3 regions of the Afipia sp. GW821-FHT04G03 genome follow, and region 1 is predicted to be linked to each of the others. Evidence: predicted binding sites of a transcription regulator. Region 1 holds the regulator's gene; each other region holds the start of a gene.
The links. Region 1 encodes PhoB, which activates phosphate uptake and scavenging genes when phosphate is short. Its sites were predicted from a motif close to TGTCATNNANCTGTCAT; they were not measured.
Positions count from the first base shown of each region.

Region 1 (4,807 bases):
GCTCAACGCCATTGTCGGCTCGATCATCATGACCGTCCTCGGCGTCGGCATCGGTGCGCCAATCGGGCTGTTTGCCGGTACCTATCTCGCCGAATACGGCAAGCACGACCGGCTGACCTCGGTGATCCGTTTCATCAACGACATTCTGCTGAGCGCGCCGTCGATCATTATCGGTCTGTTCGTATACGGCGCGATCGTCATTCCGATGGGCGGCTTCTCGGCTTTGGCAGGTACGCTGGCGCTGGCCGTGATCGTTATCCCCGTCGTGGTGCGTACTACTGAGGACATGCTTGGCCTTGTTCCCAATCCACTGCGTGAAGCCGCGTCCGCGCTGGGCTTGCCGCGCTCGCTCGTTATCAAGCGCATCGCTTATCGGGCCGCACGTTCGGGTCTCATCACCGGCGTTCTGCTCGCGACCGCACGCGTCGCCGGCGAAACCGCGCCGCTGTTGTTTACCGCACTCAGCAATCAGTTCTTCAGTCTCGATCTCACCAAGACGATGGCCAACTTGCCCGTGACCATCAACAACTTCGTCCAAAGCCCTTATGAGTATTGGAAACAGCTCGCATGGAGCGGGGCTTTGCTTATCACCTTGACCGTACTTGCCCTTAACATTGGCGCGCGCATCCTTGGCGCCGAGAGGACATCGAAATGAGCGAGCAGCTTTCTGTCAGCGTAGACCTTCCTCGTGGGCACGCGCCGGGATTGGCCGGCCAGCTGGACGCGCGGCCCAAGGTGACGGCGCGCGATCTGAATTTCTATTACGGCGAGCACCACGCCTTGAAGAACATCAACATTGCCCTTGGCGAGAACCGCGTCACTGCGTTCATCGGTCCATCGGGCTGCGGCAAGTCGACCCTGTTGCGGATATTCAACCGGATGTACGATCTTTATCCGGGCCAGCGCGCGACAGGCCAGCTCATGCTGGATACGACCAACATTCTCGATCCGAAGCTCGATCTCAACCTGCTGCGCGCGCGGATCGGAATGGTGTTCCAGAAGCCGACGCCGTTCCCGATGACCATTTACGAAAACATCGCGTTCGGGATTCGCCTGTACGAGAAAATCTCCAAATCCGAAATGGACGGTCGTGTCGAAGCCGCGTTGAAGGGCGGTGCGCTCTGGAACGAGGTCAAGGACAAGCTAAATGCGAGCGGCCTCAGCCTGTCGGGTGGTCAGCAGCAACGCCTGTGCATCGCACGGACGGTCGCCGTCCGTCCGGAAGTGATTCTGTTTGACGAGCCTTGCTCGGCGCTCGATCCGATCTCCACCGCCAAGGTTGAGGAACTGATCCAGGAGCTCAAGGAAGATTACACAATCGCCATTGTGACGCATAATATGCAGCAGGCGGCGCGTGTGTCGGACAAGACCGCGTTCATGTATCTCGGCGAACTGGTTGAATTCGACGATACCAACAAGATCTTTACGTCGCCGACAGATCGGCGGACGCAGGATTACATCACTGGCCGTTTCGGCTGACGCGCATTTCGCGGGAGAGACAAATCATGGGTTCAGATCATACCGCCAAGGCGTTCGACGAAGACCTTCAGGAACTCAACCGGCTTGTCGCCGAGATGGGTGGCCTGGCTGAGCGACAGATCGTCGATTCTGTCGATGCGCTGATCCGGCGCGACGTTGCGCTGGGCAAGCGCGTCGTCGCCGCCGACGTCGAGATCGACAAACTGCAGCATCTGATCGAGGAGCGTGCCGTGCTGACCATCGCGCGCCGCCAGCCGATGGCGGTCGATCTGCGCGAGATCGTCGGTTCCTTGCGTGTTGCGACTGACCTCGAACGGATCGGGGATCTCTCGAAGAATATCGGCAAGCGTGTTTCGGCGTTGGACAGCGATTTTCACCCTTTGAAGCTGATCCGCGGCCTGGAGCACATGACCGATCTCGTGCAGTCACAGGTGAAATCAGTGCTCGACGCCTATGCGGCACACGATCTGCCGGCTGCGATGACGGTCTGGAAGGGCGACGAGGAGGTCGACGCGATCTGCACCTCGCTGTTCCGCGAGCTTCTGACCTACATGATGGAAGATCCGCGAAACATCGGGTTCTGTATTCACCTGATGTTCTGCGCCAAGAACATCGAGCGTATCGGCGATCACGCGACCAACATTGCCGAGACGGTTTTCTATATGATCGAAGGCCAGCAGATGCTCGATCAGCGCCCGAAGGGCGACATGACGAACTTTGCAACGGCCGCGTCAGGCAGCTAACTTGCAGGATGATGAATTGAAGGACCGCTCATGAGCGCCCGCATTCTTGTGGTCGAAGACGAAGAGGCGTTGACGACGCTGCTTCGTTACAATCTGGACGCCGAGGGTTACGACGTCGAGACCGTGGCCCGCGGCGATGACGCCGATACGCGGCTTAAGGAGCATATCCCAGATCTGATCGTGCTTGACTGGATGCTTCCCGGCCTGTCGGGAATCGAGCTTTGCCGCCGCCTGCGCGCGCGGCAGGAGACCAAGCAGATTCCGATCATCATGTTGACCGCGCGCGGCGAGGAAAGCGAGCGGGTGAGGGGACTTGCGACCGGCGCAGACGATTACATCGTCAAGCCGTTCTCGGTTCCCGAGCTGCTGGCGCGGGTCAAAGGCCTATTGCGGCGTGCAAGTCCCGAACGCCTTGCGACGGTTCTGGCGTTCGGCGACATCGAATTGGACCGCGACCGGCGTCGCGTTGCGCGTTCGGGCCGGCCGATCGATCTCGGCCCTACCGAATATCGCCTGCTGGAGTTCTTTCTTGAGCACCCAGGCCGCGTGTTTAGCCGGGAACAGCTGCTTGATGGCGTATGGGGACGCGACATCTACATCGACGAGCGCACGGTTGACGTACACATCGGTCGGCTGAGGAAGCTGCTGAACCTGGGCCGCGAGTCGGACCCTATCCGCACCGTCCGCGGCGCGGGCTACGCTCTCGATGATCGTTTCGCCAAGGCCGAGTGAGTTTGGTTCCGGTTCTTTCGCATTGCAGCGAAGTCACATTTTTGTGGCGGGCGGCATCCAAGTTTCGTGGCGCCAAAATCGAACTCCGTGGTAGCTTCGATGGTGATGATGGCACGAAGTCCGTCATGCAATGGGCAAGGAGACCGCAAATGGCCTGGAAGACCCCCAAGATTGTCGAAGTGCCGGTCGGCATGGAAATCAACATGTACGCCTGCGCGGCGCGCAAGTAAGCGGCATTCTCGTTATCAGGCTCGCGGCTAAGCGGTCCGGTTTGCGCTAGGAATTCCTTCATATGTGAAGGCTTTCCGGCGCGAGGCCGGGTTTTCTTGTGTCTGCGGCGCTGCCCCTTATGAGATCGAATCGAGGACGGAGCTCCCTCATGCGCGTCGTCGTTCTCGGGGCTGCGGCGGGCGGGGGCGTACCCCAGTGGAATTGTAACTGCGATGTCTGCCGCCTGGCGCGCAGCTCGCATCCGGAATTGCAGTCGACTCAGACATCGATTGCGGTCAGCGCCGACGGTGAGCACTGGTTTCTGGTCAACGCCTCGCCTGACTTGCGTCAGCAATTGATTTCGACGCCGCAGCTTCATCCCAAGGCCGGTCATCTGCGCCACAGTCCTGTCGCAGGCGTCATCCTGACCAATGGTGAGGTTGATGCCGTCGCCGGATTGTTGTCGATGCGCGAGGGCTCGCCTTTTTCGATCTACGCGCACCCACGTGTGCTCTCCATTCTCAAGTCGAACAGCATCTTCAACGTGCTCGATGAGACGCGCGTGCGGCGCGAGGCTGTCGAATTCGATAAACCGTTCGAACCGAAGCTTCCTGACGGCTCACCGTCTGGTCTCGAAATTCTTCCCTTTGCCGCGCCGGGCAAGCGCGCCTGGTATCTGGAAGGGGCAGCCTTTCCTATCGACGGCGATGAGGCGGGGGATACGCTCGGATTGCGGATCACTGACAAGGCAAGCGGGGAACATCTCTACTTTCTCGCAGCCTGCGCGGCGCTCACCCCCGATCTCAGGCAGCGCCTTCGCGGCGCGTCTCTGGTTTTCTTTGACGGTACGCTGTGGCGCGACGACGAATTGATCGCGGCCGGCCTTGGCACCAAAACCGGTCAACGCATGGGGCACATGGCCATTTCCGGTGAACAGGGCGTGATCGCCGGGCTTGAGGATCTCGGCATCGGGCGCAAGATTTTCCTGCACATCAATAATTCGAATCCGGTTCTGCTGCCGGGCGCCGCCGAGCGCGAAGCCGTGGAGCGCGCCGGCTGGCAAATTCCTTCGGATGGCACGGAGATCACCATTTGATCGCGACGAGCGTATTTGCATTGAAGACAGGTACGCCGCTTGCAAATGCGGAGGACCTTGAGGTTGCGCTGCGCGGTATCGGCGCGACGCGCTATCACAATCTGCATCCGTTTCACCGGTTGCTTCACGGCGGCAAGCTGAACAAGGGGCAGGTTCAGGCCTGGGCGCTCAACCGCTACTATTATCAGAGCTCCATTCCCATCAAGGACGCGGTGGTGATTTCGCGCTTTCGCGACCGCGATATTCGTCTCGAATGGCGACACCGCATCGAGGACCACGATGGCGACGTCGGCACCGAAGGGGGTATCGAGCGCTGGTTGAAGCTGACCGAAGGGCTCGGCCTCGATAGCGCTTATGTCGAATCCGCCGAGGGAATTCTGCCTGCTACGCGCTTCGCGGTGGATGCCTACGTCCATTTCGTTCGCGACAAGACGCCGTTGGAAGCCATTGCGTCCTCATTAACCGAACTTTTCGCGCCGAACCTGCATGAGGAACGCATTTCGGGAATGCTCGCGCACTACGACTTCATCAATCCGAACATCATGAG
Region 1 is NZ_JBWKSV010000001.1:774,984-779,790, reverse strand. Features, by position in the region: gene pstA (phosphate ABC transporter permease PstA) at 1-655, shown strand, start outside; gene pstB (phosphate ABC transporter ATP-binding protein PstB) at 652-1,479, shown strand; gene phoU (phosphate signaling complex protein PhoU) at 1,506-2,222, shown strand; gene phoB (phosphate regulon transcriptional regulator PhoB) at 2,253-2,954, shown strand; gene pqqA (pyrroloquinoline quinone precursor peptide PqqA) at 3,104-3,184, shown strand; gene pqqB (pyrroloquinoline quinone biosynthesis protein PqqB) at 3,334-4,260, shown strand; gene pqqC (pyrroloquinoline-quinone synthase PqqC) at 4,257-4,807, shown strand, end outside.

Region 2 (4,807 bases), 1.2 Mb from region 1:
AGCGAACCGGTCATTGAGCATTTCGAGAACCTGCCCGCGGCGCTCGTCCGGCAATCTGCCCGTCAGCGTCATGTGAAAGCGGAAGTCGTCGCCGACATACGGATATCCGAACCGATCGAGCTGCTCGATCTGGCGCTCGGTGAGCGACTCTGGGTTGCGCCGGGCGCGGTCCTCCGGCGTCATAGGCGCACGAAGGCTTTCGAAGGCTTCGACGCATTCCTGCGCAAGCAGGCCGAGTGGTGCCGACGGGGAGTCAGGCACTATGGCGACGAAACCGCCGATCGCACGAACGGCGGGTGTGATAACGGGAAGCGTGCGCGGTATCGCGGCGAAAACCATGTAGCTCGCGAAAAGATCGTCCTCGATTTTCCCGGCTGCGAGCGCAAACGGCGCCTTCAACGTGGCGTGAAAGCCGTACTTGCGCGGATCGCTCGTCAGTGCGGCCCAGTCCGGCGCATGGGAGAGTACATCCGCCGGAAACGGTCGAGCTTCGCCGCTAAAGGCATCATAGCCCAGCAGTTCGGCGCCGAAGCGATGTAATTCACTATCGGCGTCCGGTGCGTAATAGATGGCGTAACGGGGGAAGAGCGTCATGATGTCCGACAATACAGACCAGTCAAGCGGCCGCAATCATTCTGCGTGGCAGAGTTGGCTGCAGCAGTCGGCTGGCCTCTGTCAGGTGCACTAGTTTGCCGTTGGCGACGACGGCCACGATCCGCGGGCGCAGCACTGTTCTGCTATCGACCAGAAGCACATCTGCACGGCAGCCTGTGGCCAGCACGCCGCGATCCGTTAGACCGGCCGCTTTGGCCGGAGCCGACGAGATGAGCGCCCAAGCCGCTGGCAGTGGCAGGATGCCGTCGGTGACAAGACGGAACGCAGCCAGCAACTGCGCCGGATAGTAATAGTCAGAGGCCAGCACCTGGCACAGGCCCTTAGCGATCATGTCGGACGCCTTTGTCCAGCCGGTGTGGCTGCCGCCGCGTACGACATTTGGTGCACCGAACACGATGAAGTCGCCGGCCGCGGCGGCGGCAATGGCGGTCTCTTCGTTGATAGGAAACTCTGCGATGGAGACGCCGAGCTTGCGGAAGTCGGCGCGCATCGCCGGCGTTTCGTCGTCGTGAGACAGGGTCGGCACGCCCGCTACTCGCGCAGCAAGGGCGAGGCGCTCGATTGAGCCGGGAACTTCATCGGCGCGCGAGATGGTGCGCTGAACCAGTTGGTCGAAGGCTTCGTCCGTCAACCCGGTGCGCTCAGCCATTCGGGCGCGTTTTTCCGGCTTCGCCGGATTGTGCAGGCTGGTCTCGATGTGGTTGTTAAAGGCCAGAAGGTCGATGCGGCCTTCCGCAAGCCATTGCAGGATCTCTTCTTCTGCGTCGAGATTGTAGATCTCCTGGCGCAGATGGAAGCGGGTATCGGCGGCCATGTGCGGCCGCTGCGTCTCGATGGCGTCAAGCAATTTTCGTGCGTTCTGGGCGCCGCGCAGGCCAGGCTCCCATGACCATGTGGTGCCGTGGAACACCGTGGTGATACCATTGGCGATTGCCTGCCGATCGCTGTCGATCAGTGCGACGTCAACCGGGAAATCGACGCCAGGGCGCGGCATCAGCTGACGTTCGAACGCGTCGCCGTGAAGGTCGACGATGCCTGGCAGTACCAGCAGATCGCGGGCGTTGAGGACGAGCGCGCCGGGCGTGGGGTCTGCGCCGATCATTGCGATCTTTCCGCCACTGATTTGCATCGATGTCTCGATGACTTCGTCGCCGAAAAGGCTACGTCCGCTGTCGATGAAGATGTCGATCATGGCAGGGCTCTTTGTTCGAAAGACGGAGGGGGATATCCGACGTGCATCGTCATCTTCATCAATAATGACAACGTCACGACTGTGAGATGACATTCCACTTATCGTCTAAAACCGGCGGACGCCGGGGATATGCGCGGTCGTGTCACATCACTGTCAACCGGTGGCGTTACGGGTGACAACACACATTGTCATTGGAGCGCTTTATGCTGGTGGTTGAGGGGCTGACGTGCCGGTTTGGCGCAAAGGCGGCCGTTGATAAGGCATCATTTGCGATCGAGCCTGGCGCCTTTGTCGGCATCATCGGCCGCTCGGGTGCCGGCAAGTCGACCATACTGCGTATGATCAATCGCCTGGCCGAGCCTAGTTCGGGGCGCATCTTGTGTGATGGCACTGATATCACCGCGCTACGGGGTCGCAAGCTCAGGCAGTGGCGTGCGCGCTCGGCGATGATTTTCCAGCAGTTTAATCTTGTCGGGCGCCTTGACGTGCTCACCAATGTCCTGATGGGGCGCCTGTCTGAAATTCCGCAATGGCGCTCCCTGATGCAGGTGTGGCCGGAGGAGGACCGTGCGCTGGCGATGTCTGCGTTGGAGCAGTTCGACATGGCGTCACTGGCCGCGCAGCGTGCCGATCAATTGTCCGGTGGGCAGCAACAGCGTGTCGCAATTGCCCGTGCGCTGGTACAGCAGCCTGACATCATCCTTGCAGACGAGCCGATTGCTTCGCTGGATCCGCGCAACACCCGCCTCGTTATGGATGCACTCCTGCGGATCAATAAGCATTTCGGCATCACCGTGATATGCAACCTGCATTCACTTGATCTGGCGCGCAGCTATTGTGACCGGTTGATAGGCATGTCAGCCGGTCGTGTCGTATTCGATGGTGTGCCAGCCGCGCTGACCGACCGGAGCGCTCGCGAACTATATGATCTAGAGGCCGATGAAGTTATGGGAGCCATACCCGGTCACGTCCCAGCGCCGGTCAGCGTTCCGGCCTACAGCGCGGTTGCTGCCGCCTGACATGGCATTGCTGTGCGCGTCACGTACTTCGCAAGCGTCAACCCCAAACCAAAACCCCGAGGTCATCATGATCAATCGTCGCACCATTATACTCGGCGCCGCAGCGCTGGCGTTCGCCACCTCAGTTGCGTCGGCCCAGGATTACAAGACAAAATATCCGGAATTGACCTTCGCCATCATCCCGGCGGAAAATGCCTCTGGCGTCACCGAGCGCTGGGCGCCATTCGTCGCCTACCTGTCGAAGGAAATCGGCGTCAAGGTCAACTTGCGTATCGCCAACGACTATGCCGCCGTGATTGAAGGCCAGCGTGCGGGCAACATCCACGTCGCCAGCTATGGCTCTGCCTCGTTCGCGCGAGCGCGGATGACGGGGGTGAAGACAGATGCCTTCGCCAATGACATTAATATCGATGGATCCACCGGCTACTACTCGGTTTTTTTCGTCAAGGCCAGCAGCCCTTACAAGAATATCGATGATCTGAAGGGCAAGAATCTGGGCCTTGTCGATCCGAATTCGACCTCGGGCAACAATGTTCCGCGCTTCGAACTCGACAAGCTTGGTATTGCTGACGCCGACGCTTACTTCAGCAAGGTGGTGTTCACCGGCAGCCATGAGAACGCGATGATGGCGCTGACACAGGGTACGGTCGACGTCGCCGCCAATCAGTGGACCAACGATAACGACTCCACTCTGGTGCAGATGCTGCACAAGGGCATGTTGAAAGGCGCGAATGGCGCGGCCCTGAAGAAGGAGGACTTCCGCATTGTTCACAAGTCTGCCCCCATTATCAACGGTCCCTATGCCTACCTCTCCGAGCTTCCGGAAGACCTCAAGGCTGCGATCGTCAAGGCGTTTATGGACGCGCCGGCCAAGGACAAGGCTGCGTTCGAGAAACTGTCCGATGGGCAGAAACAAGGTTTCCATGCTGCAACGACGAAGGATTGGGACGCCACGATCGACCTGATCAAGTTTGTCGATGCGCTTCGCAAGAAGAAGGCGTCCTGAGCGTCGCACAACCTCAGGGAGCAGGATCCTGGCGATCCGGCTCCCTTCTGTCGGCCTGAACCGTCGAAAGTGACGTCGCGATGCCCGCTGCCATTTCGCTCCTGCCCACCCAGCAGCTCGCGGCATTGAACGATGCTTATCGCAAGGCAGTCGCGAAAAAGCGGCTACGCACGATGCTGGCTACGGCCGTGTGCTTTGCGGCGCTGCTCCTCGCCGCAAAGGGTGCCGAGGTTAACCTCGGCACGTTCGTCGGCAAGATCGGGAATTTCCTCAGTTATTTTGATCGCATCTTCAGGCTTGATAGTGGCGTGCGGGTGTGGAGCAATATGACCGAGTGGTTCTGGGGCTGGCGGCAGTGGCTCTCCCTGCTGGGTGAGACTGTGCTGATCAGCTATGTCGGGACCATGATCGGTGCCGTTCTTGCTTTCGGGCTGAACTTCCTCGCGGCCGAAAACACTGCGCCGTCCGCGTGGCTGCGCTTTGTCGTCAAGCGCTTCATGGAATTCTGTCGCACAGTTCCCGATATCGTATTTGCGCTGATCTTCGTCATCGCCTTCGGTCTTGGGCCGATGGCGGGCGTGCTGGCGATCGCGATCCACTGCGTTGGTGCGCTGGGTAAGTTGTACAGCGAGATGGTCGAAAACATCGACATGAAGCCGGTCGAGGGTATTCGTTCAACGGGTGCGGGCTGGATCGACTGTATGCGCTTTGCGGTGCTGCCGCAGATCGCGGCCGGCTTTGCCAGCTACACGTTGCTGCGCTTCGAGATCAATGTGCGCGGTGCCTCGGTGATGGGCTTCGTCGGCGCCGGAGGCATCGGGCAGGAACTCGTGGTTGCGGTGCGCAAGTTCTACTATTCCGACGTCAGCGCCATCCTGCTCCTGATCATCATCACAGTGTTTATTATCGACATCGGTACGGGCTGGATGCGCGGTCGACTGTTCGGCAAGGAAGCTCGCTCGTGAAAAACACGCC
Region 2 is NZ_JBWKSV010000001.1:1,953,868-1,958,674, reverse strand. Features, by position in the region: gene AC07UB_RS09275 (DUF1045 domain-containing protein) at 1-606, opposite strand, end outside; gene AC07UB_RS09270 (alpha-D-ribose 1-methylphosphonate 5-triphosphate diphosphatase) at 617-1,807, opposite strand; gene phnC (phosphonate ABC transporter ATP-binding protein) at 2,011-2,826, shown strand; gene phnD (phosphonate ABC transporter substrate-binding protein) at 2,894-3,832, shown strand; gene phnE (phosphonate ABC transporter, permease protein PhnE) at 3,913-4,797, shown strand; gene phnE (phosphonate ABC transporter, permease protein PhnE) at 4,794-4,807, shown strand, end outside.
Region 2: a site for PhoB is predicted at 1,883-1,899, ahead of phnC (phosphonate ABC transporter ATP-binding protein). Genes of this name have one in related genera too.

Region 3 (4,807 bases), 530 kb from region 1:
GACAACCGGAACTCGAAATGGATTTGCTGCAATGGCGTCCAGCGATTTGCCCTGAATCCACTGCTTGCGTCAATGTTTCGGGGCGGATCGGGTGGGCCATAGCCGTCCTCTGTGGTGGCGTGGCCACAGAGGACGGGAGGCCTGACCGGGCTTCGCGGCAACGAAGCAGATGCTATGTCGGTCGCGTCTAGATAACCGCCGGCGAAATCAGCGTGTCATCTGGGCTACCGTTCGCGTCGGTCTTGCACACGCCGTTCTCCAGCCGTGTGCCGCCGCTTGCGACCAGGCGCAGCGCATCCGGATAGATCTGATGCTCGACGCCGAGTACGCGTTTAGCCAGCGTGTCGGGTGTGTCATCTCCGAGCACGGCGACCGCGCCCTGCATCACGATGGGGCCGGAATCCATTTCCGGCACCACGAAATGCACCGTCGCGCCGTGAATCTTGACGCCATCCGCAAGCGCGCGCTCGTGGGTATCCAGTCCCTTGTACGACGGCAGCAGGGCCGGGTGGATGTTCAGCATCCGGCCGTCCCACTGTTTGACGAACCATGGTGTCAGCAACCGGAGAAACCCGGCGAGACACACCAGATCGACGTTGTGCTTGAGAAGGGTATCCTGCAACGCGCGCTCGAACGCTTCGCGATCCTTGCCGAATAGCTTGCTCTCGATGGTCGCGGTTTCGATCCCGGCACCGGAGGCCTTGGCGAGGCCGCCCGCGCCCGCGATGTTCGACACCACGAGGATAATCTCGGCGGGGAAGTCCTGCGCTTTGGCCACGTCGATCAGCGCGGTCATGTTCGATCCGCGCCCCGAGATCAGAATGGCGACGCGGCGTTTTGCCATCTCAGTCCGCCAGATCGAGGTGGCCGTCATAAATGACGCGCTCGTCGCCTGATGCCTCGACGACTTCGCCGAGATCGACGACGCGCTCGCCGGCACCTGCGAAAATCTCCATCACCTCGACAAGCTGCTCGCGCTTGACGATCGCGATCATGCCGATGCCGCAGTTGAAGGTGCGCAGAAGTTCGAGTTCGGCGATGTTGCCTTCCGCCGCCAGCCACTTGAACACCGGCAACACTGGAACGGCAGTCAGATCGATGCGGACGCCGAGATGCTTCGGCAATACGCGGGGAATGTTGTCGGTGAAGCCGCCGCCGGTGATGTGCGCGAGGCCCTTGACCGCGCCGGTCTGGCGGATCGCCGCGAGACAGGATTTCACATAGAGCTTCGTCGGGGCGAGCAGCGCGCCGCCGAGCGTCATCACGGGCGCAAACGGCGCGGGCGCGTCGAATGTCACGCCGGATTTCTCGACCACCTTGCGCACCAGCGAGAAGCCGTTGGAATGGACGCCCGAGGAGGCGAGGCCAATCACCGCGTCGCCCGGGCCGATGTCCTTGTGCGGCAGCAGTGTGCCGCGCTCGGCTGCGCCTACCGCGAAGCCCGCGAGGTCATAGTCGCCGTCCTTGTAGAGGCCGGGCATTTCGGCAGTCTCGCCGCCGATCAGCGCGCAGCCGGATTCGCGGCAGCCTTCCGCGACGCCGGCCACGATCGAGGCGGTGGCCTCGGGGTCGAGCTTGCCGCAGGCAAAGTAATCCAGAAAGAACAGCGGTTCCGCGCCCTGGACCACGAGATCGTTGACCGACATCGCCACGAGGTCGATGCCGATGCCGCCGTGGATTCCGGTCTCGATGGCAATCTTGACCTTGGTGCCGACGCCGTCGGTGGCGGCGACCAGAACGGGATCCTTGAAGCCCGCGGCCTTGAGGTCGAACAGGCCGCCGAATCCGCCGATTTCAGCGTCGGCGCCCGCCCGCGCGGTGGCGCGCACCAGCGGCTTGATGAGGTCCACCAGACGGTTTCCGGCGTCGATATCGACGCCGGCGGACGAATAGGTCAGGCCGGATTTTTGATCGGTCATGCCAAGTTTCCGAGAGTATGCCGGTGGTTACGTCGGATTTTGCGCTGGCGCAATGGCTGGCGGGGCGGCTGTGCATAGCTATGTAGAACGTTCGGGCACTGGGCCGCAGTCCCGTGTCCTAGGCAAGGTCGCACCGGGCCGCTACAACAATGGGGAGCCGGGAAAAGTCGCGTGAATCTGCCGAACATCATTACTTTGGGCCGCATCCTGCTGGTGCCGGTCATCGTCTGGGCCATCGCGTCGAACCAGATGACCATCGCCTTCGTCATCTTTGTGGTGGCGGGGGTCAGCGACGCCATCGACGGCTTTCTGGCCAAGCGGTTCAACATGACCACCGAGATCGGGGCGCTGCTCGATCCCGTCGCCGACAAGGCGCTGCTGGTCTCGATCTATGTCACGCTCGGAATCTCCGGCGATATCCCGCGCTGGCTTGTCATCCTGGTGGTGTCGCGCGATTTCATGATCGTGGGCGCCGTGATTGTCTCGTGGATTCTCGACAATCCGGTTCCGATGAAGCCACTGATGGTGTCCAAGCTCAACACCGTGGCGCAGGTGTCGTTCGCAGCGCTGGTGCTGGCCTCGCTCGGCTTCCAGTTCAATGCGTCGCCCTACGAGATCATTCTGGCGGGTTGCGTGACGGTCTTGACGCTGCTTTCGGTGTCCTTCTATCTCGTGGAATGGGCACGGCACATGAGCGCGACCGCGCCGATACCGTGATACACTTCAAAAGCAGCATGTTGCGTAGACCGGGTGGTTCGGTCAGGAGTCTTGCTTGGTAGCGCGCGTTCGCCCCCGTCAGTTGGCCTTTGCGTTGCCGCACGCGGAAAGCCTGACGCGCGACAACTTCATGGAAGGCTCCGCCAACGCGCAGGCGCTGGCGCTGATCGATGCGTGGCCGGACTGGCCGAACCGCGTCATGATGCTGGTCGGCCCAGAGGGCTGCGGCAAAAGTCATCTCGCATCGATCTGGGCGGCGGAGGCAGGCGCGCGCTCGGTCGCAGCGCATACGCTGACGCCAGACAACGTGCCGGACGAACTCGCCACCGGCGCGCTGGTCGTCGATGATCTTGACCCGGCGTCGTTCGATGAGCGCGCGCTGTTTCATTTATTGAATCTCGCACGCGAAGACGAGGCCTATGTCCTGCTGACGGGACGGACGTTGCCGTCCTTGTTCCCGGTGGACCTGCGCGACCTGCGCTCGCGTCTGCGCGCGGTGTCGGTGGTGACGCTGACGCCGCCGGACGACCAGTTGTTTCGGGCGCTGATCGTCAAATTCTGCACCGACCGCCAGATGAGCGTGGACGACAGCATCGTGAGCTACCTCGCAACCCGGATCGAGCGTTCTTTCGCTGCGGCGCGGCACGCGGTCGAATTGCTGGACAGCGAGGCGCTGCGGCAGCGCCGGCCGGTGACGCGGGCGCTGGCTGCGGAAATCCTCAAGGACACTGCGGCCTGATCGCGCAGGGACTTGGTCATTAACCTGTCCTGGCCCATCATGTCATCGAACTGTCATGACGCTGGCACATTGTCTCCGTGGAAACCGTCCACATTACGGGCTGTTGATGTGAATAAGGTCTCGCTTTATGGATTCCGCGCAAGCTATTGTTAGAAAAGAAGAAACCGAAGAAATTACGGTTCCGGCATCAATTGGGTCAAGTTCCGATCGCTTCATCAACCGCGAGCTTTCGTGGCTTCACTTCAATCGCCGCGTGCTTGAAGAGTCGGTCAACCTCAACCACCCGGCGCTGGAGCGGGTCCGGTTCCTGTCTATTTCCGCCAACAACCTTGACGAGTTCTTCATGGTCCGCGTTGCGGGTCTCAAGGCTCAGGTCCGTGAGGGCATCAACGAGCGCAGCCCGGACGGCTCGACGCCCACCGAACAGCTCGCGAAGATCAACGAAACGGTCTCGAAGCTGGCCAGTGACCAGCAGGAGATCTGGCGCGACCTGCGCAACATCCTGTCCGGAGTGGGCATCGTCCTCGTCGACGGCAAGGATGTCAGCAAGACCGAGACGGCCTGGATCGAAGATCACTTCCTCCACAATATCTTTCCGCTGCTGACGCCGCTGGCGATCGATCCCGCGCATCCGTTCCCGTTCATCCCGAGCCTCGGCTTCACCATCGCGCTGCATCTGGCGCGGGTGTCCGACGGCAAGGCGATGAATGCGCTGATCCGCATGCCGGGCAAGATCGACCGCTTCATCCGTTTGCCTGCCGGCAAGGATGGCTCGGTCCGCCTCATCACGCTGGAGCAGGCCACCGGACTGTTCATCGGGCGGCTGTTCCCGGGCTACACCGTCAAGGGGCAGGGCGCGTTCCGCATCATTCGCGACTCCGAACTGGAAATCGAGGAAGAGGCCGAGGATCTGGTTCGCCTGTTCGAGTCGGCGCTGAAACGCCGCCGCCGCGGGTCGGTGATCCGTCTTGAGATCGAAGCCCATATGCCTGACGAACTGCGCGCATTCGTGCAGCGCGCCCTGTCAGTGCCTGACGACGACGTGCTTCTTGTCGACGGCGTGCTGGCCATGAACGAACTGTCGCAACTGACGCGGCTCGACCGCCCCGATCTCGAGTTCACGCCTTATGTGCCGCGCCATCCCGAGCGCGTACGCGATCACGGCGGCGACATCTTCGCGGCGATCCGGCAGAAGGATCTGGTCGTCCATCACCCGTATGAATCGTTCGACGTCGTGGTGCAGTTCCTGCAACAGGCGGCGCGCGATCCCGATGTCGTCGCCATCAAGCAGACGCTGTATCGCACCTCGCGCGATTCACCGATCGTGCGGACGCTCGCCGAGGCGGCGGAGGCGGGCAAGTCGGTGACGGCGCTGGTCGAACTGAAAGCGCGTTTCGACGAAGAGGCCAACATCCGCTGGGCGCGCGATCTT
Region 3 is NZ_JBWKSV010000001.1:249,281-254,087, forward strand. Features, by position in the region: gene purN (phosphoribosylglycinamide formyltransferase) at 188-844, opposite strand; gene purM (phosphoribosylformylglycinamidine cyclo-ligase) at 846-1,919, opposite strand; gene AC07UB_RS01315 (CDP-alcohol phosphatidyltransferase family protein) at 2,091-2,636, shown strand; gene AC07UB_RS01320 (P-loop NTPase family protein) at 2,692-3,375, shown strand; gene AC07UB_RS01325 (RNA degradosome polyphosphate kinase) at 3,503-4,807, shown strand, end outside.
Region 3: a site for PhoB is predicted at 3,416-3,432, ahead of AC07UB_RS01325 (RNA degradosome polyphosphate kinase). Genes of this name have one in related genera too.